Regions from separate parts of the Vibrio sp. 2-Bac 85 genome, predicted to be linked through region 1. Evidence: predicted binding sites of a transcription regulator. Region 1 holds the regulator's gene; the other holds the start of a gene.
The links. The regulator CRP, encoded in region 1, controls carbon source genes, mostly activating them, when cyclic AMP is high. The targets are predictions, from matches to a motif close to TGTGANNNNNNTCACA.
Positions count from the first base shown of each region.

Region 2: malT (HTH-type transcriptional regulator MalT) is a predicted target of CRP. The motif match lies at 10,558-10,573, and genes of this name have one in related genera.

Region 1 covers NZ_JALAAB010000009.1:223-12,689, forward strand. Annotated here, with positions in the region: gene MT390_RS10905 (SLC13 family permease) at 138-1,973, opposite strand; gene crp (cAMP-activated global transcriptional regulator CRP) at 2,243-2,881, opposite strand; gene MT390_RS10915 (YheU family protein) at 3,107-3,337, opposite strand; gene can (carbonate dehydratase) at 3,391-4,020, shown strand; gene MT390_RS10925 (c-type cytochrome) at 4,083-4,388, shown strand; gene MT390_RS10930 (peroxiredoxin C) at 4,471-5,073, opposite strand; gene menB (1,4-dihydroxy-2-naphthoyl-CoA synthase) at 5,303-6,145, opposite strand; gene menH (2-succinyl-6-hydroxy-2,4-cyclohexadiene-1-carboxylate synthase) at 6,165-6,956, opposite strand; gene menD (2-succinyl-5-enolpyruvyl-6-hydroxy-3-cyclohexene-1-carboxylic-acid synthase) at 6,943-8,679, opposite strand; gene MT390_RS10950 (isochorismate synthase) at 8,690-10,006, opposite strand; gene menA (1,4-dihydroxy-2-naphthoate octaprenyltransferase) at 10,121-11,035, shown strand; gene fusA (elongation factor G) at 11,240-12,467, shown strand, end outside.
Region 2 covers NZ_JALAAB010000002.1:173,429-185,895, reverse strand. Annotated here, with positions in the region: gene torS (TMAO reductase system sensor histidine kinase/response regulator TorS) at 1-639, opposite strand, end outside; gene torT (TMAO reductase system periplasmic protein TorT) at 686-1,705, shown strand; gene torR (two-component system response regulator TorR) at 1,766-2,482, opposite strand; gene torE (trimethylamine N-oxide reductase system protein TorE) at 2,964-3,137, shown strand; gene torC (pentaheme c-type cytochrome TorC) at 3,172-4,350, shown strand; gene torA (trimethylamine-N-oxide reductase TorA) at 4,366-6,858, shown strand; gene torD (molecular chaperone TorD) at 6,855-7,523, shown strand; gene malT (HTH-type transcriptional regulator MalT) at 7,718-10,426, opposite strand; gene MT390_RS03635 (glycogen/starch/alpha-glucan phosphorylase) at 11,032-12,467, shown strand, end outside.

The DNA of each region.
Region 1 (12,467 bases):
CGGTTCCAACTGCAATAGTTCGCGAATGGTGGAATGCTGCGGTATCTTTCCGTCGACAATATCCCCTACAAATCTGCTAGATGTCTAATACAATCATTAGCCTTAAATAGTATTGTTAAATCTTCAGTGGATAGTAGTTATAAATACATCCAATTTAATAATAATGAGAGGGTTATCCACATTAATACGACTAAGGGAATACCAATACGTAAAAAATCAGAAAATTGATAACCACCTGCGTTCATCACTAATAGGTTAGTTTTATAAGCCATTGGAGTTGCATAGCTTAAGTTAGCCCCAAATAATACAGCAAGTATAAATGGTTCTGGTGAAAGATTAAGCTGAGTAGCAACAGAAATGGCAATGGGGGTTCCAATAACTGCAGCAGCGTTATTAGAAACAATATTAGTTAAGATCGCTAGCAGTAGCATCAAAGCCGATAAAACTCCGCCTGGTGGAAGATCAGAGGATACTGCGACAAAGACTTGTGCAATATACTCTGCTCCTCCTGTAGACATCATCGCAGCACCAAGTGCTAAAGAGGCGGCGACTATTAAAATGACTTGGGTACTTAAGGCGGAAGAAGCTTCTTCCCAGTTTAAACATTTAGTTATTAATAATACTAGTACGCCACATACTGAGCTAATTTCAATTGGTAATAAATCGAATGCTGAAGAGAGCACGACAGCAAGTAATGTGCCTAACGCTAATGGCGCTTTACTAGTTTGTGGTAATTGCTCTGCACCATCTATGATTAATAAACCTTGTTGAGATTTTAGTCGTTCTATTTGTGTTGTTTTACCCTGTACTAATAACACATCAGCAATTCTTAAAGAGGTATTTGGAATACCACTACGAGCAGTTTCCATGGGTTTTCCTGCTCGATGTAATGCAATTACTGATATATCGTTTCTATTAAGAAAATTCGTTTGTTGTAAAGTTCTTCCTTCTAGCCCAGATCCTGCGATGATCACAATTTCAGCTAGTGTTTGATCTCCTGCTTCCAAAGCAGGTAGCTGCTCAGTCTTATCCGAATCAGAAAATAAAGTCGCCCCCAATACAGATTCATACTCTTTAATATTATCAGGATAATCGTGTATTTTTAAACGGTCACCTGCAATAAGCACTGTATCTGGTAAAGGGATGATATTTTGCTGGTTTTGATTACGTTGGATTCCTCCAATTTTGATCACGCCATCGGTCAGTTTAATTATTTCTGTAATGGTTTTACCATTAGCAGTGCTGTCTTCATTGATATTTAAATACGCCGTAAATAATCGTGGTGAAGTATCTGGCATTGAAGGTGTACGAGTAGGTAATAATTTAGGGGCTATAAGTCCTAAATAAAAAACTGCGACAACGGCAGCGATCAATGCTGGTTGAATAAAATCAAATAACTCAAATTCAATAACCCCCATATTTTTTGCAATACTAACGACTAATAAGTTTGTTGACGTTCCTATGGTTGTTGCCATACCCCCAACTAACGTAGCTAATCCCATTGGTAAAAGTAATGGTGATGAATCTGTTTTAGTACGTAACGAGACACTGATTAAAATGGGCAGTAATAGAACAACAACAGGTGTGTTATTAATAAATGCACTTAGCGCACCCGCTAAGATTAACGTTAATAATAAAGATAATTTTGGGCTTATTCTCCATAGTTTGGCTATGTATCTACCGATAGGCTCTAATGCGCCAGTTCGGACAATACCATGGCCAATAATCATTAATGCGCAAACCGTGACTAAAGCTTCGTGCCCAAATCCTAAAAATAATGAACTTGGTTCAAAGTAATGGGCGACTTTCTCGTCGTAGAAAGGGAAGAAAACAAATAATAGACAGAGGGCCGCTATGATTGAAAGGGAGGATGTTTCTAGAGGGATATCTTCACGACGAAATAAATATAATGCGAGTACGGTGATCAATAACACTGCAAGTGCATGATTATTAGGTAGATCTGGAATATTCAAATGCCATCTCCTTAATAATGTATTGTTACTATTTTATATATTAGATGTATGCAGCTTGTGATGTTTGGGTGGCATTGATATGAAATACACATCTCGACTAGAGTAAAAACGATATCATCAATATTTTAACATAATGCTTTTGTTTTTTTGCGGTGTGAATCATGATTGTGAAATATCGCTATTTTATTGTTCTTTATTGTTAGAAACAAAAAATATGGATTTAAAAAAACCGCAATTAAGCGGTTTTTTATTGTTGTATTATTATACGATTAACGCGTACCAAATACTACGATTGTTTTACCATGTGCAGAGATAAGGCCTTGTTCTTCTAACATTTTCAAAATACGTCCAACAGTCTCACGTGAACAACCCACGATTTGACCAATTTCTTGTCGTGTAATTTTGATTTGCATACCATCTGGATGTGTCATTGCATCAGGTTGCTTAGCTAAATCTAATAATGTGTTTGCGATACGACCTGTTACATCTAAAAATGCTAAGTTACCTACTTTTTGACTAGTAACTTGTAGTCTGTTCGCCATTTGACGAGAAAGACGCATTAGAATTTCAGGGTTTACTGTAATTAGCTGAGTAAATTTTTTGTAAGAAATTTCAGCTACTTCACATGCTGATTTGGCTTTTACAGAAGCACTACGAATTGGTTCTTCTTCTTTGTCGAATAAACCTAATTCACCGATGAAATCACCTTGGTTTAGATAAGATAGGATCATTTCTTTTCCATCTTCATCTTTAATTACAACAGCAACAGATCCTTTCACAATAAAGTACAGCGTGTCAGCTTTTTCACCTGCATGAATTAACATACTTTTTGCCGGATATTTGTGCGTATGACAATGTGATAAAAACCATTCTAAAGTAGGATCGGTTTGAGGTTTGGTAATGATCATAAACTTCCCTTTATCTGTATTGAATAGCTAATGGCTATTTCTTTTCATTTGTTGCACGAATAGACTTGTATATGAATTGTATCGCTTTTTTTTCAAACTCTATAATGTTTCTCAACATTAGTTGTGCAATAAATTAGATCTTGGTCATAAACAAGATTTATTTATTATGGTTTTGATTCGTTTTGCACTTTTGCTCTCGGAATTTACCAAAGATCTATGATTTATTTATCTATTTTGAGTCTGTTGGAACTCTTGCTTACTAATTAAAGTAACACTCTCATTTAGCTCCGAATACATGATAAATATTTCTTCATTTTTTATTTGAGCTAAAATTTGTTGTGTTTTTTGTTGTAATGAAAACTCTACTTCTCCGTAATCAGTACCCTCACGTAAAATATATTGTTCTATTAAATTGTTTAATGTCATTGCATCAAGTTGTTGGTAAGGTATTAACATAAAAGGGCTCATCTAGGCTTTTCTTTAACAATACATTAATTTAAAGGTGAAGTATGAGTTTGTTAAATGATTTACTTAAAAATAATAAGCAATGGGCTGAGGATATCTTAAAAGAAGATCCTGAGTTTTTTACACATTTAGCTGAGCAGCAATCACCAGAGTATTTATGGATTGGTTGTTCCGATAGCAGAGTGCCTGCCAATCAATTATTAGGTCTGATGCCGGGTGATGTTTTTGTACATCGTAATATTGCTAATTTAGTGATTCATACCGACTTGAACTGTATGTCTGTGATTAAATATGCTGTTGATGTATTAAAGGTAAAGCATATCATAGTAACTGGTCATTATGACTGTGGTGGAATACGCGCAGCGATGGAAAAACAATCTTTTGAATTGATAGATGGCTGGTTAAGAAACATTAAAGATGTGTATGTAAATCATCGTCATGAATTTTTAGAGTCAATGACTGATAAGCAGAAATTAGATCACCTTACTGAGCTTAATATTATTGAACAAGTCAAAAACGTTTGCCATACCACCTGTGTCCAAAACGCATGGCTTAAAGGTCAAGATCTAACGGTGCACGGATTGATTTATTCTGTAAAAAACGGACGTTTAAAAGATTTACAAGTGAATTTTGATAATATCGACAGTATTAATGATTTATATCATATTAATTAATAGCCCTGTAGTAATAGGCTAGTTGTACAAAAATAAATAGTGAAATTCAAATGGAGTGGAATATGAACAAAAAATTAATTGGTTTGTTGTTAGTTGGCCTGCCTTTTTTTGCAAGTGCTGCGGATATTGAGGCTGGTAAAGCAAAATCGGCAGTTTGTGTAGCTTGTCATGGTGCAGAAGGTATTTCTGCTGTACCTATTTATCCTAACCTCAAAGGGCAAAAAGAAGTGTATTTAGCTTCTTCTTTAAAAGCGTATAAAGCTTCACAACGACAAGGGGGGATGTCTGCATTGATGATACCGCAGGCTGCAGCTTTAAGTGATACTGATATCGCTAACCTAGCTGCTTATTATTCTTCGTTGAAATAAATATATTCATGTTACACCTCGATTAAAAATGGCCTCAATGAGGCCATTTTTATTCATAATAAAAGATAGTTAAATATCAATATTATAGGTCGTCAGAGTGACCTGATAAGTATTTTGCTACGCCTTCTGGAGTCGCTTCCATACCTGCTTTGTCTTTAGCCCATTGCGCAGGACAAACTTCACCGTGCTCTTCGTGGAATTGTAATGCATCAACCATACGTAACATTTCATCAATATTACGACCTAAAGGTAGATCGTTAACTACTTGATGACGAACAACGCCGTTTTTGTCAATTAAGAAAGAACCACGTAATGCAACGCCAGCTTCTTCTAATTCAACATCGTACGCTTTACAAATTTCGTGCTTAACGTCTGCTACTAGTGGATATTGAACTGCACCGATACCGCCATCATTGATAGCAGTGTTACGCCATGCGTTGTGAGTGAATTGTGAATCAATTGATACACCAATAACTTCAACACCACGTGCTTGGAAATCACCAAAACGTTTGTCGAAAGCAATTAGTTCTGAAGGACATACAAAAGTGAAATCTAATGGGTAAAAGAAGATAACTGTTTCTTTACCGTTTGCGAATTCTTTTAGGTTAAAACTATCAACAATTTCACCGTTTCCTAATACTGCTGCTGCTGTAAAATCAGGAGCTTGCTTACCTACTAATACCATGAGATTTTCCTTTATATAGATTTAAATGAAGCCATGCACAATTTTTATCAGGCATAACTTCTGTAGAATGCGTTAAATGGAATAAATATGCGAATTGTTTATAGCGATTAATTTGATAGTTTTTAGCTATTGAAATGTTGTTTTTATGTTCTGAATGAATAAACCCGCTTATTAAGGCGGGTTTATTCAGATATTTATTTGTGCTTGTACTAGTTGCTTAGTCTAAGCATTAAGGGTTTCGTCCATATTTACTGAAGTCAGGTTTACGTTTTTCATTAAAGGCATTTCTTCCTTCTTGTCCTTCTTCACTCATATAAAATAACATGGTTGCGTTGCCAGCTAATTCTTGTAATCCAGCTTGACCATCACAATCCGCGTTCAGTGCTGCTTTTAAACAACGTAATGCCATTGGGCTGTTTTGTAATATTTCTCGGCACCATTTCACGGTTTCTTTTTCAAGGTCAATCAATGGAACGACTGTATTCACTAAGCCCATATCAACTGCTTCTTGAGCATCATACATACGACAAAGAAACCAGATTTCACGTGCTTTTTTCTGCCCTACAATACGTGCCATATAACTGGCTCCCCAACCACCATCAAAAGATCCTACTTTCGGGCCTGTTTGACCAAACTTTGCATTATCCGCTGCAATCGTTAAATCACACATCATGTGTAATACATGACCTCCCCCGACAGCATAACCAGCAATCATTGCGATAACAGGTTTGGGGCAAGTCCGGATCTGACGTTGAAAGTCTAAAACATTAAGATGATGGCCGCCTTCTTCATCTTTATAACCTGAATCACCACGGACACTTTGATCACCACCTGAACAAAATGCTAAATCTCCAGCGCCAGTCAGAATAATTACGCCAATCTTTTGATCATATCGTGCGTCATGTAAAGCTTGCATCATTTCATTGACCGTTTGAGGACGAAAGGCGTTCCGAACTTGTGGTCGATTGATGGTTATTTTCGCAATACCTTCGGTCTTGTGATAAATAATATCTTCAAATGGTAAAGAACTTTCGTTCCACGTTATCGCTGCATAGAAATCTGCATCAGTCATATAGGCTCCAACTTAATGTTTAAAAATGCTCTGTTAAGAATAGTTGTTTAATATTATTGGCGTAGTTTATGGGATCTTGTTGGTGAGTGTTATGACCTAAACCATTAAAACAGTGGGTTTTTATATTGTTTGTTTGTGGAATAAGTTTGGCTATCTGCGTGAATTTGGTGTCTTTTTGCCCATAAAAATAACTAATCGCTAACGTTGTTTTGCTTAGAAAGTATTGTGCACAGTATTGTTGGGATAAACTGGTTGAAAGCAACATGTTCGCTAAGAAAACACCATAATTGTGGCTTCTTTTCTTTATTATTGTTTGTTTTTGTTGCTCACTTAAATCATTAAAAATGGCCTGTGTATACCATTGTTGTAAACTCTCTTCGATAGATTGAGTTGAAAATTTTTCTGCCCAGGCTAGATCAAATTGATAGCGACTTTGCTTGGATGCTTGATCCGTTAATCCGATATGACATGATTCCAAAATCAAATGCTTTAAACGAGGGTCCTGTTGGCTTCGAGCGTAATCTAATGCAATCCGCCCACCCAGTGAGTATCCGACTAGACAAAACGAGTTAATGTTAAGTGATGCCAAGGTGAATTTGATTAATTGATGGCAGTGTTCAAAGCCGCCTTCTAAAGGCGCTACATTAGCAACTGATGAACCATGACCTGGCAAATCGATGGTGACACAATGAAAGTCATTTTTAAGATGTTCAATGGTCCTTTTCCAATCTTTTCTATTGCCTAAAAAACCATGTAAAAAAACCAAAGTAGGGTGGTCTGGTGAGCCTTGCTGTTCACTATATAATGGCATTTTGTAGTTGCTCCTTGATCTCTTGTAACTGCGTCGGTGTTATCAAATTACTAATACAGATCTCAATCAGTGTCGCTTTATTTTCTGTGTTTATTGAAGCCGCATGTTGGTAATTCTGTTTAAAGTCTGACAACGTTTTAGGCTGTTGATAAGCTATTGCAAATTGCGCACAGGTTTGGGCAAACGTTAAACCATGTGGTAATTGATAAAATGCTTGCTGTTGTGCTTTAGGGACGGGCAATAGATTGAAAATACCCCCACCATCATTATTTAAAAGTACGATCACAAATGGCTGATTTAATTGTGTTAATAAAGCTAAGGAATTTAAGTCATATAAAAAAGAGGTATCGCCAATTAATAGCGTCGTTGCCCCTTGTCTCTTTTTTGCAATACCCACTGCCGTTGCAATCACTCCATCTATACCACTTGCACCACGATTGCTATAAATCGTTGCATTTGTATTGGCAAACATATCAGCTAAGCGGATCGCGAGGCTGTTTCCTAGCATAATATTATCTTTGCTGTGATTTAATACATGGGCAGTACTATTTGCTTCACTAATCTGATCATCTAGTAAATACGGATTAATAATGTCTGGTAATCGATCTTGATATATTTTTACTTTTTCAAGCCAATTTTTATCTGTTTTTTTATTATTGTAGGTTTTTTTTATGAAGTTTTTTGCGTTGCTTACAAAACGTTGAGTGACACAATGTGCGGGATCTATGCGTTGTGTATATTCAGAAACCACCCAAATAGGAACGACTGTTGAGCCGATATATTGTGTTAGCCTTTTGCTTACTAAGTGATCTGAAAATTGTATAATCAGATCTGCTTCATCAATGTGTTGCTTAAATGATGGACTGCACAGTAATAAATCGTAGCCGATTATATTATTTATTGCTCCCTGCAACTGAGATTGAACATCTGCGAACATTAAGAGATCAAATTGTTGGCAAAACTGTGCGATTGCCATTGCCTGCTGCTTATTACTGATGCGCCCTACAACCACTAAAACTTTCTCTGCATTCAAGTTAATATTTTTATCTACAACTTTATCGTGTTGTGTTGAATGGTAAGTCGTGTAAAGACGATGATGACTATCCCATCCCTTTAAACTACTGAGATAATTTTTGAAGTTAATGGTTTTGTGTTCGGGATAAAAAGGTTCAGCAATTGCCATATTAAAGTGAATAGGGCCTTTATCTATATGTTGCTGAAATAAACCTTGGTTGAGCGTTGTTAATAAATAATTACTTTTAATAGATTCCGTCGGCGTTGGGATTTGTGCAAAAAATATTGGGTAATCGGCAAAAATTTTATACTGATCTATTGCTTGATTTGCTGCGCAATTAATTAGTTCAGGAGGCCTATCTGCAGAAATAATGATCAGTGGAATATGGCTTTGTTTTGCTTCTATCACTGCTGGATATAAATTAGCCACTGCGGTGCCTGATGTAGTGATGATTACAACCGGCTTTGATGAAGCTTGGCTCAAACCTAATGCAAGAAACCCTAAGCCTCGTTCGTCAAAATGAACATGTGTTATTGCTTTGGGGTGATTAGCAACAGCCAGCGTCAATGGGGTTGAGCGAGACCCCGGTGCAATACAAAAGTCACTGATACCATATCGAGTTAACTCTTCAATAAACAGGCTAGACCATAATAAATTAATATTATGATGCTGATGGGGAAAGGTATATTGGTGATCTACCTGTGTCATTGCATGCCCTCTAATATGTTCCCAATATGGTTAATATTGTTCGAATCTTATTATCTAACTCTTGCCACTCTTGTTCTGCAATAGAGCCGGTGACAATGCCTGCCCCTGCAAATAATTTAATACAGTTTTGAGTCACCAATGCGCTTCTTATGGCAACACTAAAATCACTTTCATGTTCAGTTATACAACCAACAGCACCTGCGTACCAACCTCGTTGATAGGGCTCATTATCATTAATGAATTGTAATGCGGGTAATTTAGGTGTGCCACCCACTGCAGGAGTAGGGTGTAATTTGTATAACAGATCCCTATCTTCAGTTTCATCAAGTAGTTGAGCTGTGATCGGCACACATAAGTGTTGTACATTGTGTAGTTGCATAACCTGAGCTGGTGCGCAATTTACTTGTGCTTTGAGTTGCTTTAAATTAGCAATAATAAATTCTTGGACAATATGATTTTCACGGTCTATTTTTTTATCATTTAATAAACTTTGTAATAAAAGATCATCTTCACGTTTATTTATACCCCTATTCACTGTGCCTGCTAAAGCTTCAGTTGTTACCGTTCGCTGCCGACGAGAGAAAAGGCGCTCCGGAGAGCAGCTAATAAAACTCTGCTTATTAGATAGTTTTAAAACATAATGGAAACTATTAGGGTTAGCTTGCTGCCAAAGTGCCATCATATCCCAGGTATTGATGGGGGTATCAAAGCATAATTCAGTTTCTCTTGATAACACGACTTTGGGTAATAAAGCTTTATATTCTATGGCAAGTTCAACTAATTTAGCCCATTGTTGCTGGTTAGGGCTATCTTGACGTTTCAGAAATTGTGAATTAAATGCGACTAAAGGCACTGTAGGTTGTAATAATTTAACACTATCAATTGTTTTTATAATGCTATTGGTTCCATTAAAATGGAAAGTGACTTGTGTTTGTTCTTTGTCTTCGTCAGTCGCTCTTAATTGTTCAAATGCCATTAACGGCCTGATGAATAGAATGGCTGGAAAGTCAGGCCATTGTTGACCTTGCTGTTGGAAAGCTAAACCACCTATATAAAATGCTTGTTCAGTGGCTTTGGGGATATGATGTAACGTTTCAATAGCGCCAAAACAGGCAAGAGTTTTACTTTTTTCTTTATTTTGCCAATAGATATGCGGTAATAAAGGTAAGTTTTCTTGGCCAGCCAATCTTTGTCCTTTTAATAAAGGTAATAAACTGATTGGTTCAATAGTTACTGTTAAATTGGTACTCGGAAAGTGTCCGTGAATAAGACTAAATGATTGTAATTGCTGTATTAATGTTTTTTGTAGTTGTTGAAGTTGGTTCATATCTTCGACTATAACCCAGTGCTATATTTATCTATTCATGTTTGCTAATGTAGCGCGATATTAACCTTATTCCTAGTGCCGTTATCAATTATCACCATTTTTATAGGACTTTTAGTGAAATCATTTCAAGTTTGGATTCAAGCGTGTCGATTACGTACCTTACCGCTAGCTGTTGCTTCTATTATTGTTGCCGCTGGCTTAGCGGTACAGCATCAAGTTTTTAGTGCGAGTATTTTTTTATTATCTATATTAACTGCTTTATTACTACAAATATTGTCTAATCTAGCCAATGATTACGGTGATGCGTTAACGGGTGCAGATGATCAGAGGACGGGCCCAGAAAGGGCGATGCAAAGTGGTTTGATTAGTGCCGCATCGATGAAAAAGGCAATAGTACTGGTCACAGGGTTATGCCTCATTTCTGGACTTTCATTATTAAGCGTTTCGTTTGCCGGCGATTTAACTCGTTGGCTGGTTTTCTTAGGGTTAGGTGTAGCTGCTATTATTGCTGCAATTACTTATACCATGGGTAAATTACCCTATGGTTATCGTGCCATGGGCGATATTGCTGTTTTCTTATTCTTTGGGTTATTAGGTGTACTCGGGAGCTTTTATTTACAAGCGTTAACGCTGCCTATTTCTTTAATATTACCTGCTATCAGTGTTGGTTTATTAAGTGCAGCTGTTTTAAATATTAACAACATGCGTGATGTTTATAGTGATAAAGCGGCTAATAAAATCACTTTAGTGGTTTTATTAGGGCGTAAAAAAGCATTTGTTTATCACTTAATGCTTATCAGTACTGCAATGTTATGTAGTTCACTTTATATTTATCAGCTTGAGGGAAGCCAATTTTGGCAATATCTATTTTTATTAATTACTAGCCCATTAGCGAAAAGCTGCATTCAAATTGCTGAAGCAATCAAGAAAGATGATCGAGAAGGTTCGATTTTTAATGAACAACTGAAAAACACTGCAATCAGTGCTTTTGTATTTTCATTATTATTTGCAATTGTTCTTATCGCTTAAAATCGATTAATTATTATTCTAATCACTGGTTTTAAAACCAGTTATTAGGGTTTATTTTGCTATTTTCATAAAAGATGACAAAATAAAGTCGAAAAAAACAACATATTTCCGCTTTTTTCTAAATACTGTGTTCTGTTTAACTACAAAGATTGTATAATGCCGCGGGAATATAGCCTCCAATTTTTTAAATACAGAGTATAAAAAATGACAGATTTAAGTAAATACAGAAACATTGGTATTTTCGCGCACGTTGATGCGGGTAAAACTACTACTACAGAGCGTATCTTGAAACTTACTGGACAGATCCACAAAACTGGTGAAGTACATGATGGCGAATCTACAACTGACTTCATGGAACAGGAAGCTGAGCGCGGTATTACTATACAATCTGCTGCTGTAACTTGTTTCTGGAAAGATCATCGTTTTAACGTAATCGATACTCCTGGACACGTTGACTTCACTGTTGAAGTTTACCGTTCACTTAAAGTATTGGATGGCGGCATCGGTGTATTCTGTGGTTCTGGTGGTGTTGAACCACAATCAGAAACTAACTGGCGTTACGCGAATGACTCAAAAGTTGCACGTATTATCTTCGTAAATAAATTAGACCGTATGGGTGCTGATTTTTACCGTGTAGTTAAACAAACTAAAGACGTTTTAGGTGCTAACCCACTAGTTATGGTTCTACCTATCGGCATAGAAGATGACTTCTGTGGTGTTGTAGATCTATTAACTCGTCAAGCATTCGTTTGGGATGAAACAGGTCTTCCTGAAAACTACTCTATCCAAGATGTTCCTGCGGACATGGTTGATAAAGTAGAAGAGTACCGTGAAATGTTGCTTGAAGAAGCACTAGGTCAAGACGATGACTTACTTGAAGCTTACCTTGAAGGTGAAGAGCCATCTCTAGAAGACATTAAACGTTGTATCCGTAAAGGTACGCGCACAATGGAATTCTTCCCTACTTACTGTGGTTCTGCGTTTAAAAACAAAGGTATGCAAAACATCCTTGACGCTGTTGTTGATTACCTACCTTCACCTACAGAAGTTGATCCACAACCTCTTACAGATGAAGAAGGCGAGCCTAACGGTAAATTCGCACTTGTTTCTGCTGAAGAAAGCTTTAAAGCACTAGCATTTAAAATTACAGATGACCGTTTTGGTTCATTAACTTTCGTACGTATCTACTCAGGTACATTGAAGAAAGGCGATACCATCATGAACGCTGCTACAGGTAAAACTGAGCGTGTTGGTCGTATGTGTGAAATGCAAGCTGATGATCGTAACGAACTTACTTCTGCACAAGCGGGCGATATCATCGCTATCGTTGGTATGAAAGGTAACGTTCAAACTGGTCACACATTATGTGATCCAAAAGATCCAATCATTCTAGAAGCAATGGTTTTTCCTAACCCAGTAATCTCTATCTCTG
Region 2 (12,467 bases), on a different contig from region 1:
CTCTAAGGCGGACATTTTATCGAGTAAATCTAGATCTTCTTCAATGATTAAATCGATTTCTTGTTGTGCTTGTGACAGTTTGTTTTTTTGTTCTATCAAATCATAAAGTCCTGACAGATGGACTATCGCAAAGGTACTTGCGTTCGCTACTTGTGAACGAGATAAAGTGGCAATATCATGAACGGAGGCTTTTACTGTATTGAAGTTTTGGTTCAAGTGTTGGGTATTGTCAATCTTGTCTTGTGCAAATTTATCGAGCAGAACAATATTGTCACTAATTTCATTTTTAAGAGCTTGTAACTGTATCAACTTTTTATTATTGATCTGAAGTGATTCAAGTTCGATAAATTCGTTTTCAATGGATAAATTAAGTCGCTCAAGTTGTTGACTATAAAGTTGACGTTGCTCTTCATCGACGGTGTTTTTTAATAAAGTCGCAGTATGGGTGATCTGTAAACTAATATTCGCTAACTCACGAGCACTAGATAGTATGGGCAAGGTTTGTTGTGTTATGGTATTACCCGTATTTGCAATAAGGGTAAGGCCATTCCAAGCCACTACACTGATAAAAAGTAATAAGCCCGCTACAAAACTAAAAGCAAATAGCAGTTTGTTACCTATGCTGTGTCTAAAGTGCACGCTTGCGTCCTTATACGATGACTAATTAATTAAGATTGAGTTAATTTTGAAAATACTACCCGTTCTGCTAACAACAATGTTTACTGCTTTATTTTATTTTTCACCTTTTATTCATGCTGAGCAGCAGATAACGAATGAAGATGATAACACGCAGAGTCAATTTAAAGTTTGTACCATCTATCCGCATCTCAAAGATTCTTATTGGTTAAGTATTAATTTTGGCATGACCGAGCAAGCAAAACAAAGAGGAATTCGATTAAAAGTACTTGAAGCGGGTGGTTATGGAAATATAGAGGTGCAATTAAAACAAATTGAACAATGTATTACTTGGAAAGCTGATGCTATCCTGATTGGCTCTGTTAATTTTGATCGCTTAAATGAACGTATTGAACAGGTAAATAAGCAGATACCTGTATTTTCACTGGTGAATGAAATTGCCACTAAAAAAATTACAGGTTCTACTGGCGTAGCTTGGTATCAAATGGGGTATCAATTAGGTCAATATTTGGCCGAATATCATCAACAGCACAATCCACAAAAAATAGGACAGCTAGCCTGGTTTCCTGGGCCTAATAATGCTGGTGGTAGTCCAAACTTAACGGCTGGATTAGAAGATGCATTAACAAATAGCAATGTCAAAATTGCCACTATTCAAGCAGGACTTAACGACAAAATAATTCAATTTACTTTATTAAAAAACACATTAATTAATTATCCCAATATTGACTATTTAGCTGGCAGTGCAGTAATGGCTGAAATCGCGGTCAGTGAAGTTGCTCAGTTGCCTGAAAATAAACGACCTAAAATTCTAAGTCATTATTTCAGCCATGGCGTTTACAGAGGTATTAAGCGTAAAAAAATATTAATGGCAAACTCAGATCAAATGGTTTTACAAGGCCAAATGGCGATTAATCAAGTGGCTGATTTTTTACAAATAGGTCATTTTAACGCGCAGCAAGCACCAAATATTATTTATATTGATCAACATAATATTAACGAGTTTGATGCTGATTTGTCTTTATCGCCAAGTCATTTTAAACCTGTTTATGAAGTGGGTATTGAATAGCGTTATAGTCATTAATCACTCTAACTTTCGGGGCTTTTTGACCATCATTATAAACTGTACTTATGAAACAAAAAAATAACCTTCGCCATGCACAGTAATGAAAATTTGCGGGTCTTTAGCGTTGTTTTCAATTTTATTTCGAAGCCTACGAACGAGCACATCAATGGTCCTATCATTTGGTGTCTCAACGCGGTGATCAATAAGGTTAAGTAGCCGTTCACGCGTCATTACTCGGCTTGGGTTGGCAACAAAAGCCACTAACATATCGTATTCAGCTTTGGTTAATTTTATTGGAATATTATTTTTAAGTAACTTACGCTTACCAATATCAAAACTACATTCCCCGAACCGAAACAGTTCATCATCAGACTCAACACTGCTTTCTGGTAATGTTTCTTGTTGTTTCGTTAAGGATATTCTCCACAAAACATTTTTGACTCTAGCCAACAGTTCTCTTAATTCAAATGGTTTTGTCACATAATCATCTGCACCCATTTCTAAACCAATAATCTTATCAATTGAATCACAGCGACCGGTCACTAATATGATCCCGATAGTAGATTGACTACGTAAACAGCGAGTTATCATTAAGCCATCTTCACCTGGTAGATTAATATCCAACATAACGAGATCAATGTGGTGTTTTTCGAGTATTTCATTCATTTGAGTTTTATTTTCAGCTTCACTAACTTGGTAGCCGGAGTGTTGAAAATACCCAACTAATTTTGCGCGTGTTATTGCTTCATCTTCAACGACTAAAATGTGCTTATTATACAAGCCATACTCCATCTAAATTTTTTATTGAGCTGAATATTAATCATATGTTTAGCTAACATATGCCTTAACAAGTAATAATGAACAGCACATTGGTTGTTGTAGGGCACATCATGGGACGTTCATTAATGATGGTTATGATAATGCATGCAGTAAAAATGATGCTGATTAATATCAATAATGTTAGCTAATGTTATTTAAAATTATCTAAAGTTATCTAAAAGCATCTAAAAATATTATCTTTAAGTGATTTGCTTTTTCACTCTTGATTGAGTGTAAATGTTTTTTGATATAAGGATTGAATGCTTATTATCCTAATAAAATACAACTTACTCTACTCTTCACTATTCGACTCATTTCATTTCTGTTCATATTCTTTCACATTTTTAAATAAGTTGTCTTTTTTACCGTCAACGTCATTCACATCTTCTCTTTACACTAGTGCAATAGAGATAATTTTTTAATTAATGAAAGGTGTTTCACTATGACAACGAAACAGATAGAAGAATCGGATAGTAAAAAAGGCAAACACGAGGAACTAAAAGCACTCGGTTTTATCATTGTTTTTTTATTTCCAATATTAAGTATTTTCGCTATCGGGGGCTATGGTCTGATTATTTGGTTAATTCAAATATTTGGCGGCGTAGTTCCTCATTAATTTGCGATAAGAAATAACATATAAGGAATAGAAAATGAAATGGTTAATCAACATTTGGAAGACACTGAATAAACCTGCCAAATACCTAACATTGGGTTCAATCAGTCTTACCGCTTTTGTGATGGGAATACTTTTTTGGGGAGGATTTAACACCGCGTTAGAAGCAACTAATACCGAAGAGTTCTGTATCAGTTGTCATAGTATGGAAAGTAAACCTTACCAAGAATTACAACAAACAGTTCATTGGTCTAATCATGCGGGTGTCCGTGCTACTTGCCCTGATTGTCATGTGCCACATGATTGGAGCCGTAAAATAGCGCGTAAAATGGAAGCATCAAGTGATGTTTGGGGGTGGATTTTTAATACCGTCAACACTAGTGAAAAATTTGAAGATAAACGTTTAGAAATGGCTTCTCGTGAGTGGGCTCGTTTCGATCGAGATGACTCTCTAGCCTGTAAGAATTGTCACGAGTATGACTCAATGAAGTGGGATGAAATGTCCACTTTAGCCCAAAAACAGATGAAAAGAGCGGCGGAAAAAGATCAAAGTTGTGTTGATTGCCATAAAGGTATTGCGCATAAATTGCCTGATATGGGCGATGCAAGAGCACCGCAATTGATTGCTGAAGTAGGAAGCGGAGAAAGTCAGTTTAGTAATGATGAGTACTATTTTAGTGCGTTAACAAAACCACTTTTCTTTAGTCCAACGGGCGATGTTGAAGCAGGTACGTTAAATGTCGCGACCAAAGTTAAAGTATTAGAAACCAATGGTAATCGAGTGAAAGTGACGATTGCAGGTTGGCGTAAAAAAATTGGTGCAAGCCGCGTTATATATTTTGATTTTGGTATCAATATGTTGACGGCTCAGTTATCAATAGAAGCAGCTAAAACGGAAGGTGTGATCACTCCCTTTGAAGAAAAAGAAGATGAGTTAACCGGTCTAAAATGGCAACGTGTCGAAACAACTTTATGGACAGAGAAAGAATACTTGCTTACGGAGCAACAACCCCTTTGGGATTATGCGCGTACTACGTTTAGAAAAAGTTGTAGTGTATGTCATACGCAACCAGATGAAGCACATTTTGATGCGAATACATGGCCAGGCATGTTCCAAGGCATGATAGCGTTTGTGAATATGGATGACGATACCCAAGCTTTAGTACAAAAATATTTACAAACACATTCATCTACTTTTGTTAAAAAAGAACATTAATTGGAGTTAAAGATCATGAAAAGAAGAAGCTTTTTAAAGGGTATATTAGCCGCCTCTTACACTATTGCTACTGCCACTTCAGTATTAACACCTTTAAGTGCTTTAGCAAAAACAGGTGCAGCAAAACGTGATGATTGGTTAACGACAGGTTCTCATTTTGGCGCTTTCAAAATTAAGCGAAAAAATGGTGTCATTGACCAAGTCAAACCTTTTGATTTAGATAAATATCCAACGGATATGATCAATGGTATTAAAGGGATGGTTTATAACCCTTCGCGAGTTCGTTACCCAATGGTTCGCTTAGACTTTTTATTAAAAGGTCATAAAAGCGATACCACTCAGCGTGGGGATTACCGTTTTGTTCGTGTGACATGGGATCAAGCATTAACATTATTTAAAAACTCATTGGATAATATACAAACCAATTACGGTCCATCGGGTTTACATGCAGGGCAAACGGGTTGGCGAGCAACGGGACAATTACATTCTAGTATCAACCATATGCAGCGAGCTGTTGGGATGCATGGTAATTTTGTTAAAAAAATTGGTGATTACTCAACAGGTGCCGGTCAAACTATTTTACCTTATGTGTTAGGGTCGACCGAAGTGTATGCTCAGGGGACTTCTTGGCCACTTATTTTAGATAATGCAAACACCATTATTCTTTGGGCAAATGATCCCTATAAAAATTTACAAGTTGGATGGAATGCAGAAACTCATGAAAGTTTCGAGTACCTAGCTCAATTAAAAGAAAAAATTAAACAAGGCAAGATACGTGTGATCAGTATTGATCCAGTGGCGTCAAAAACACAGAATTATTTAGGTTGTGAAAAAATATACGTTAATCCACAAACCGACGTCGCGTTAATGTTGGCTATTGCCTACGAGATTTATACTAATGATTTACATGATAAAGCATTTATTGAAGGTTACAGTTTAGGATTTGATCGTTTTGTTCCTTACCTTACAGGGGAAGAGGATGGAATTCCTAAAACAGTACAATGGGCTGAAAAAATAACAGCAGTACCTGCTGACGTTATTAAACAACTAGCTAAAACGATGGTTGCGGGTCGCACTCAAATATTAATGGGCTGGTGTATTCAGCGTCAACAACACGGTGAACAACCTTATTGGATGGGGGCTGTGTTAGCCACTATGATCGGACAAATTGGTTTGCCTGGTGGTGGTATTAGTTACGGTCATCATTACTCAAGTATTGGTGTGCCTGCAACAAAAGCTTCTGCGCCTGGTGCTTTTCCGCGTAACTTAGATGAAGGTCAAAAACCAATTTTTGATAGTACGGATTTTAAAGGTGCAAGTAGTACGATACCAGTCGCACGTTGGATTGATGCCATTTTATCTCCGGGTAAAGTGATCGATGCAAATGGTAGTAAGGTTACTTACCCTGATATTAAAATGATGGTTTTTTCTGGGAACAATCCTTGGAGTCATCATCAAAATCGTAATCAAATGAAAAAAGCATTCCATAAGTTGGAGTGTGTTGTGTCGATCGATATTAATTGGACTGCGACTTGTCGTTTTTCAGATATTGTATTACCAGCCTGTACCACCTATGAACGTAATGATATTGATATCTATGGTAGTTACGCTAAGCGTGGTGTGCTTGCTATGCAAAAAATGGTCGATCCTTTGTACAACAGCTTATCTGATTACGAAATATTTACGCGCTTTGCAAAATTATTAGGTAAAGAGCAAGAATATACACGTGGCATGACCGAATTTGACTGGTTGAAGAAGCTTTATCACGATTGTAAAGATGCGAATAGCGGTCAATTCGAGATGCCAGAGTTTGATCAATTTTGGCAAGATGGTTATGTCCACTTTGGTGAGGGGGAATTATGGACTCGACACGCAGATTTTAGAGCTGATCCGGAAATAAATCCGCTTGGAACACCGTCTGGTATGATTGAAATTCACAGCAGAAAAATTGAACGTTATCAATATGATGATTGTAAAGGTCATCCTACGTGGATGGAAAAAAGTGAGCGAAGCCATGGTGGCCCAGGTTCAGATAAACACCCAATTTGGATGCAATCTTGTCACCCTGATAAACGTTTGCATTCTCAAATGTGTGAATCAAAATCCTATCGAGAAACCTATTCTGTTCAAGACAGAGAGCCTGTTTATCTGAATCCTGAAGACGCTAAACATCGCGGTATTAAAGATGGTGACGTAGTCAGAGTATTTAATGATCGTGGGCAACTACTTGCTGGTGCAGTTATCAGTGATAATTTCCCGAAAGGGGTTATTCGTATCCATGAAGGTGCATGGTACGGTCCCGTTGGTGATGATGGTAGTACTGCCGCAGGTGCTGAAGTTGGTGCAATATGTAGTTATGGCGATCCAAATACGTTAACTCAAGACATAGGTTCTTCTAAGCTAGCACAAGCTTGTTCTGCCTATACTTGTTCGGTGGACTATGAGAAATTTGTAGGGCACTTACCACCAGTGACGTCATTTAATGGACCGACAGAGATTGCAGTATGAGCCAATTAACAAAACAAGAAGTCACCGAAATTGCGATTGAAAATCAGGCGAGGGCGGTTATCTATGAGTTTCTTTCATCACTTTTTGCAACAGAGCTAGATGAAAGTTTGATCAATCAATTGACCTCTGTACAGGGACGAGAGTTTTTAAGCTCTGTTGCCCTTGAGCCGACATTAGCAGCAAGTATTAACACCATTGTTAATAAGTTAATGGCGCTTAATACAGAGCAAGCTCGACTTGAGTTAGCCGCTGATTTTTGTGGATTATTTTTAATTGATAGCAAAACCTGTGCTTCCCCCTATGCAGGGCAGTATATAAAAGATGATTTGAGTAAAGTAGATACTGGCGAAAATATTAAAAAATCTGATAGAGCATTAGTATTTGGCGAATTACACCAGTTAATGATGACCTATTTAGAAAAAAGTAATATACAAATCAGTAGTGATTTTCCTGAGCCTGCTGATCATATTGCGGTAATACTCGCCTATCTTGCACATCTTAGCTTACATGCAAGCCACGTTAATCAAGTAAACTTTATTAATGTTTATGTATTAAGTTGGTTAGGTGACTTTACTGAGCAAGTGAAACTGCATGACCCAAGCGGTTTTTACACTGCGGTGGCAGAATTAACACTGCAGTGGGTAACGTTAGATATTGAGCAATAGATATTAAGCAATCTATTAAGTAATGAATGTTAAGTAATAAATATTAAGAAAGAGATATTGAATAATAGACAGCTTAATTTATTTCACTTTTAGCCAATAAAAAACCAGTGACCCGTTAATGTTTGTTTGAAACGTTAACGTGTCACTGGCTTTTTCAGTACCAATAATATTGTTCGCCTTTAGTGAGATTGGTATTAATAACCAATAAGCCTTAGCAAATTCTCTGCTGTTTTTATCGCTTCTTTACGGTTTGCAATATTAAGTTTTTGGTACAAGTTCCGAATGTGTGTTTTTATCGTTGTACCTGCCACATCCAACTCCAGTGCAACTTGCTCATTGCTTAATCCAGAATAAATCAAACCTAATACTTGCCACTCTCTTTGCGTTAGCGGACTCGTTCGTACGAGCTCTGGTATATCAGGATGATTCACTAATTGATCTACAAAATTTTCATCAAAATGGGTAGATCGGCTCTTTTGCTTGATAGAAATATCTTTTAACAATTGTAATGTACGGTGTTTTTCAAGCTCGTTTAAGCTAGCGGAGCTACTAAGTTTTTGCAGTAAATGTTCAATATGCACACCATCGACCAAGAAGTTGCTGACCATGCCTGTTTGGTTAGTTAAGCTTAGTGCTTGTTTTAATGTTTCTAATGCCAATACTTCATTACCTATTTTTGTCGCTATAATCGCTTCAATAATCAGATTACGATTATTATCCGTAATTAAATGTGAGGCTTTGGCTTCTAACTGTAAAAAATTTATTGTTATTGTTGCTTGCTCATATTGTTCAAGGGCTATTTCAGCTCTGGCAATGTTACGAACTTGCAGTTGCAAAAAGTGGTTATTTGCTTGCTTCGGGCGAATCGCGGTATCTAACCAGTTTTTTATTGCGTCTAAGTCATTACGAGCTTGCCAGTATAAAAGCAATGATTGTGACGCATGTGCCGACCAATCATCATGATAAGTTGACTGTTGTACAAGGTGTTGTATTTTTTCAATAAAGCGCATAGCTTTATCTAGCTCTCCGCGACTTATTGCTATCATTGCAAGCATTGAATAACAGTGCAGGTGTTTACTAGGCTCTATGTTTCCAAGTACGTTGATCCCTTTATAAGCACATTCTTCAGCTTCATCTAAGCGATTCCAGCACCATAATATTTGCGCTCTGTTACGCAATAAAAATTCATGTAGCGGTAATTGCTGCAATTTTTGTTCTGCAATAAGTTTAAAAGCACTATCTTGTAACTCAAATGCTGCTTGCACAAAACCTTGTGCCAAGAGTATTTCACCCTGCTGTAATATTGCCCATAATGCTTGGTGAAAGAGCTTATGTTGTCTCGCTAATTTCTCTGTTTGTTGCATTAAAGGCAGGGCTCTGTCTAACTGTCCCAATACATGATTTACTTCACCTACTATAGAAGTTGTGATAATTCGATTTCGATAAGCATTAGAATCTAACTGGGTTAATGCGAGCTCAGCAAGTTCAAAGGCTTTTTCAGGCTCACTTCTATTGATAGCAACTTGTGCAAGGAGTGCATTAACTTGACCTTGATCGTTTGTTGTTAACGTAATATTTCGCTTGTCTATCTCTTGCTTAGCCTCAGCAAGCATATTCTCCACTGCGCTATAGCTATGTTGGCTTTGTGCAAGCCAAGCTCTTATCAATGGTAGTTTGATATTTTCGTATAACTTGTCAGGGGACAAACTGTTAATGGCACTTTCTAACTTAGTTAATTCACCGTGATTAAACATTCTCCAACCATGTGCAGAAATGATTTTTGTCAGTAGTTCACCATCATTAACTTTCTGTGCATGGAACATAGCTTGGTGGGGAATATCTAGTTTTAACCATGCTTTTGCCGCTTTGTGATGAAGCGAATTTTCTTCCTGTGGGATCCGCGCTTGACGTTCATGCGCTAGAAACTCAGCAAATAAATTATGAAACCTGAACCAGTTTTGCTCGCCTTCTAAGGGATAAATAAATAAGCCATAGCGATTTAGGTATTCAAGCATACTCAGTGCATCATCTCTTTCTGTTAACTCACTAATCAGTGTATCGTTGAAAGTGCTCAATACAGAACATTGCATTAAAAAGTGACGAGTATCATTATCTAAAAAGTCAAAAACTTCCTCGACAAGGTATTCCCAAAGGTGGCCATTACTAAAACTTGAAACTGATTCAACTGATTGCGCTAATGTTTTTTTGTTATGTTGGGCTTGTAACGCGATAAGTTGTAATGCTGAAGGCCAACCTTCGACATAAGTTCGAAGGTTATCTACAGTAGTATCATCTACGCCCTCGGAAAAACGTTGATTGAAAAAACGGGCTGTTTCATCTGCATCAAAAGCGAGTAGATCATTGTCTATTTCGATCATTAAGTCTCGCACTCTCAGGTTAGCAGTGCCAATAGGGGGGGCAGAACGACTGGTTACAATCAATGTTATATTATCTGGCATATGTTTAAGGAAAAAACGTATCCCTTCATGAATTTCATTTTCTTTAATCAAATGATAGTCATCCAACACTACATAACATTCTTGGTGATAGTTGGATAGTTCACTAAATACCTCTCCAAATAATGATTGTAGCGATGAAAATTGACGTTTCTCAACTAATGTTTGCGCATTGGGGCAGGATTCGTTGGTTGCCTTGTTGATCGCTTGAATAAAATAGTTGATAAAATGAAAAATATCATTGTCATTTTCATCAATACTGTACCAACCAACGTAGGGCTTATCCGTTAACCATTGTGCGGTCATGGTGGTTTTTCCATAACCAGCTGGCGAGCGAAATAGAACCAGCTTATAAAATGGCGCTTGTTGTAATAACTCTAGCACTCGAGGTCTAAGGATTGCGTTATGCAATCTGCCTGGTCTTGTTAGTTTTGATGGGAGCCACATTTGCTTTCTCGTGTTATTAGTTATTTTTATTATAAGGAGCGAGGGTACGCTATAGTGACTAGAATTGACTACTGTGAGGCTTTACATTGCATGACATTACACACATTTTTTAGTGTTTGGTGTAATAGCGATGTGACTCCAATCACGTACTGTATTGAATGCCTAATGCTCGGCCATAGTACTGCTTCCAAAACATCAATCATAAATTATCTAATATAAAGTATATCTAAAGGCATTTTAAAAATGATGACGTACGTCAGTATTTACACCTAATGATATGAATAATAAAGCTTATTTTCATTTTTAAAGTGACTGTTTGTATTTTGAACAGTATTGAGATTAATTTATTAGCTATCAATATCTCGAGAGCTACTTGGTTATCGTTACTTAATAAAGCGACTTGGCACTCATTATCACGCTAGTGCTATCCATTCCTTTTATTATAAAAGGTAATCACTTCTGCATTGATCGGCCTAAGCATTAACTTAACTTTCTACGCCCTTAATACTCCTCCTTATTTAACCCTAAATTGGGAGGATGTTTTGCATTTAATATGAATCCAGAATATGCCTCAGTTAAATAAAACTTAATAAAGGGGCTTTGCCATGAAACCTGTTCAACAAAGAGAATTTGATAAAAAGTTATTTAAAGCTGATCTGTTAAATCACTTAAATACAACTTATGCAAAAACCGAAGAGACTGCGACAACGCGTGACTGGTATCTTGCCTTAGGACGTGCATTAGCAGGGCTAACCACGTTTGATTTATTAGCGACTGAGCAAGATCCTAAAATAAAAAATGCAAAAAGTGTTAATTACTTATCTTTAGAGTTTTTGATTGGCCGACTGACAGGTAATAACCTAATTAGCATGGGTATTTACGATCAAATTAACGATGCGATGCAAGAAATGGGGCATAGCCTATCGGATTTACTTGAAGAAGAGCGTGACCCTTCATTAGGAAATGGTGGTCTTGGTCGTTTAGCAGCTTGTTTTATGGATTCATGTGCTGCCCAAGAATTTCCTGCAATTGGCTATGGGCTACATTACGAGTATGGGCTTTTCAAACAATCCTTTGAGCACTGCCATCAAAAAGAAGCACCAGATGCATGGCGAGGAGTAGAGGGTTACCCATGGGAAGTTGCACGTCCAGAATATGCACAGGAAATAGGATTTTACGGGCATGTACAGCCTGTCGTAGAAAATGGCAAAGAAAAGCGCCGCTGGGTACCCGGTATGTTCGTAAAAGGCATGCCATGGGATCTCCCGATTGTTGGTTACCAAAGCAATACTGTTTATCCGTTACGTTTATGGGAATGTCAGGCGATTGCACCATTCTCATTAGAAAGTTTTAATAATGGACATTATTTTGAAGCACAACATGCACTCATCGATGCTGGTAATATCACCAAAATTCTATATCCAAATGATAATCACGAAAAAGGTAAAACACTGCGTTTAATGCAGCAATACTTTCATAGTGCCGCGTCAATCAAAGACATTTTACGTCGTCACGATGAATCTGGGCTTAAACTTCAAGACCTTGCTCAATATGAATCCATACAGCTCAACGATACTCATCCAACCATCGCTATTCCAGAATTAATGCGTATTTTGATTGATGAAAGAGACATGAGTTGGGACGATGCTTGGGCTATCTGTAGCAAAACATTTGCCTATACCAATCATACGCTACTGCCTGAAGCGCTAGAAACTTGGTCTGAATCATTGATTCAAAGCTTATTACCTCGACATATGGAAATTATATTCCATATCAATCACTTATTTATGCAAGAAGTACGAGAAAAATGGCCGGGTGATGTTGAGAAACAACGTAAATTATCCATTATTCAAGATGGTTTTCATCGTAATGTTCGTATGGCAAATCTATGTGTAGTCGGTTCTTATGCGGTTAATGGTGTTGCCGCTTTACATTCAGCCTTAGTCAAACGTGATTTATTTCCTGAGTTTGATGAGTTGTATCCTAACCGTTTACAAAATATCACTAATGGCATTACCCCTCGTCGTTGGTTGAAGTTCTG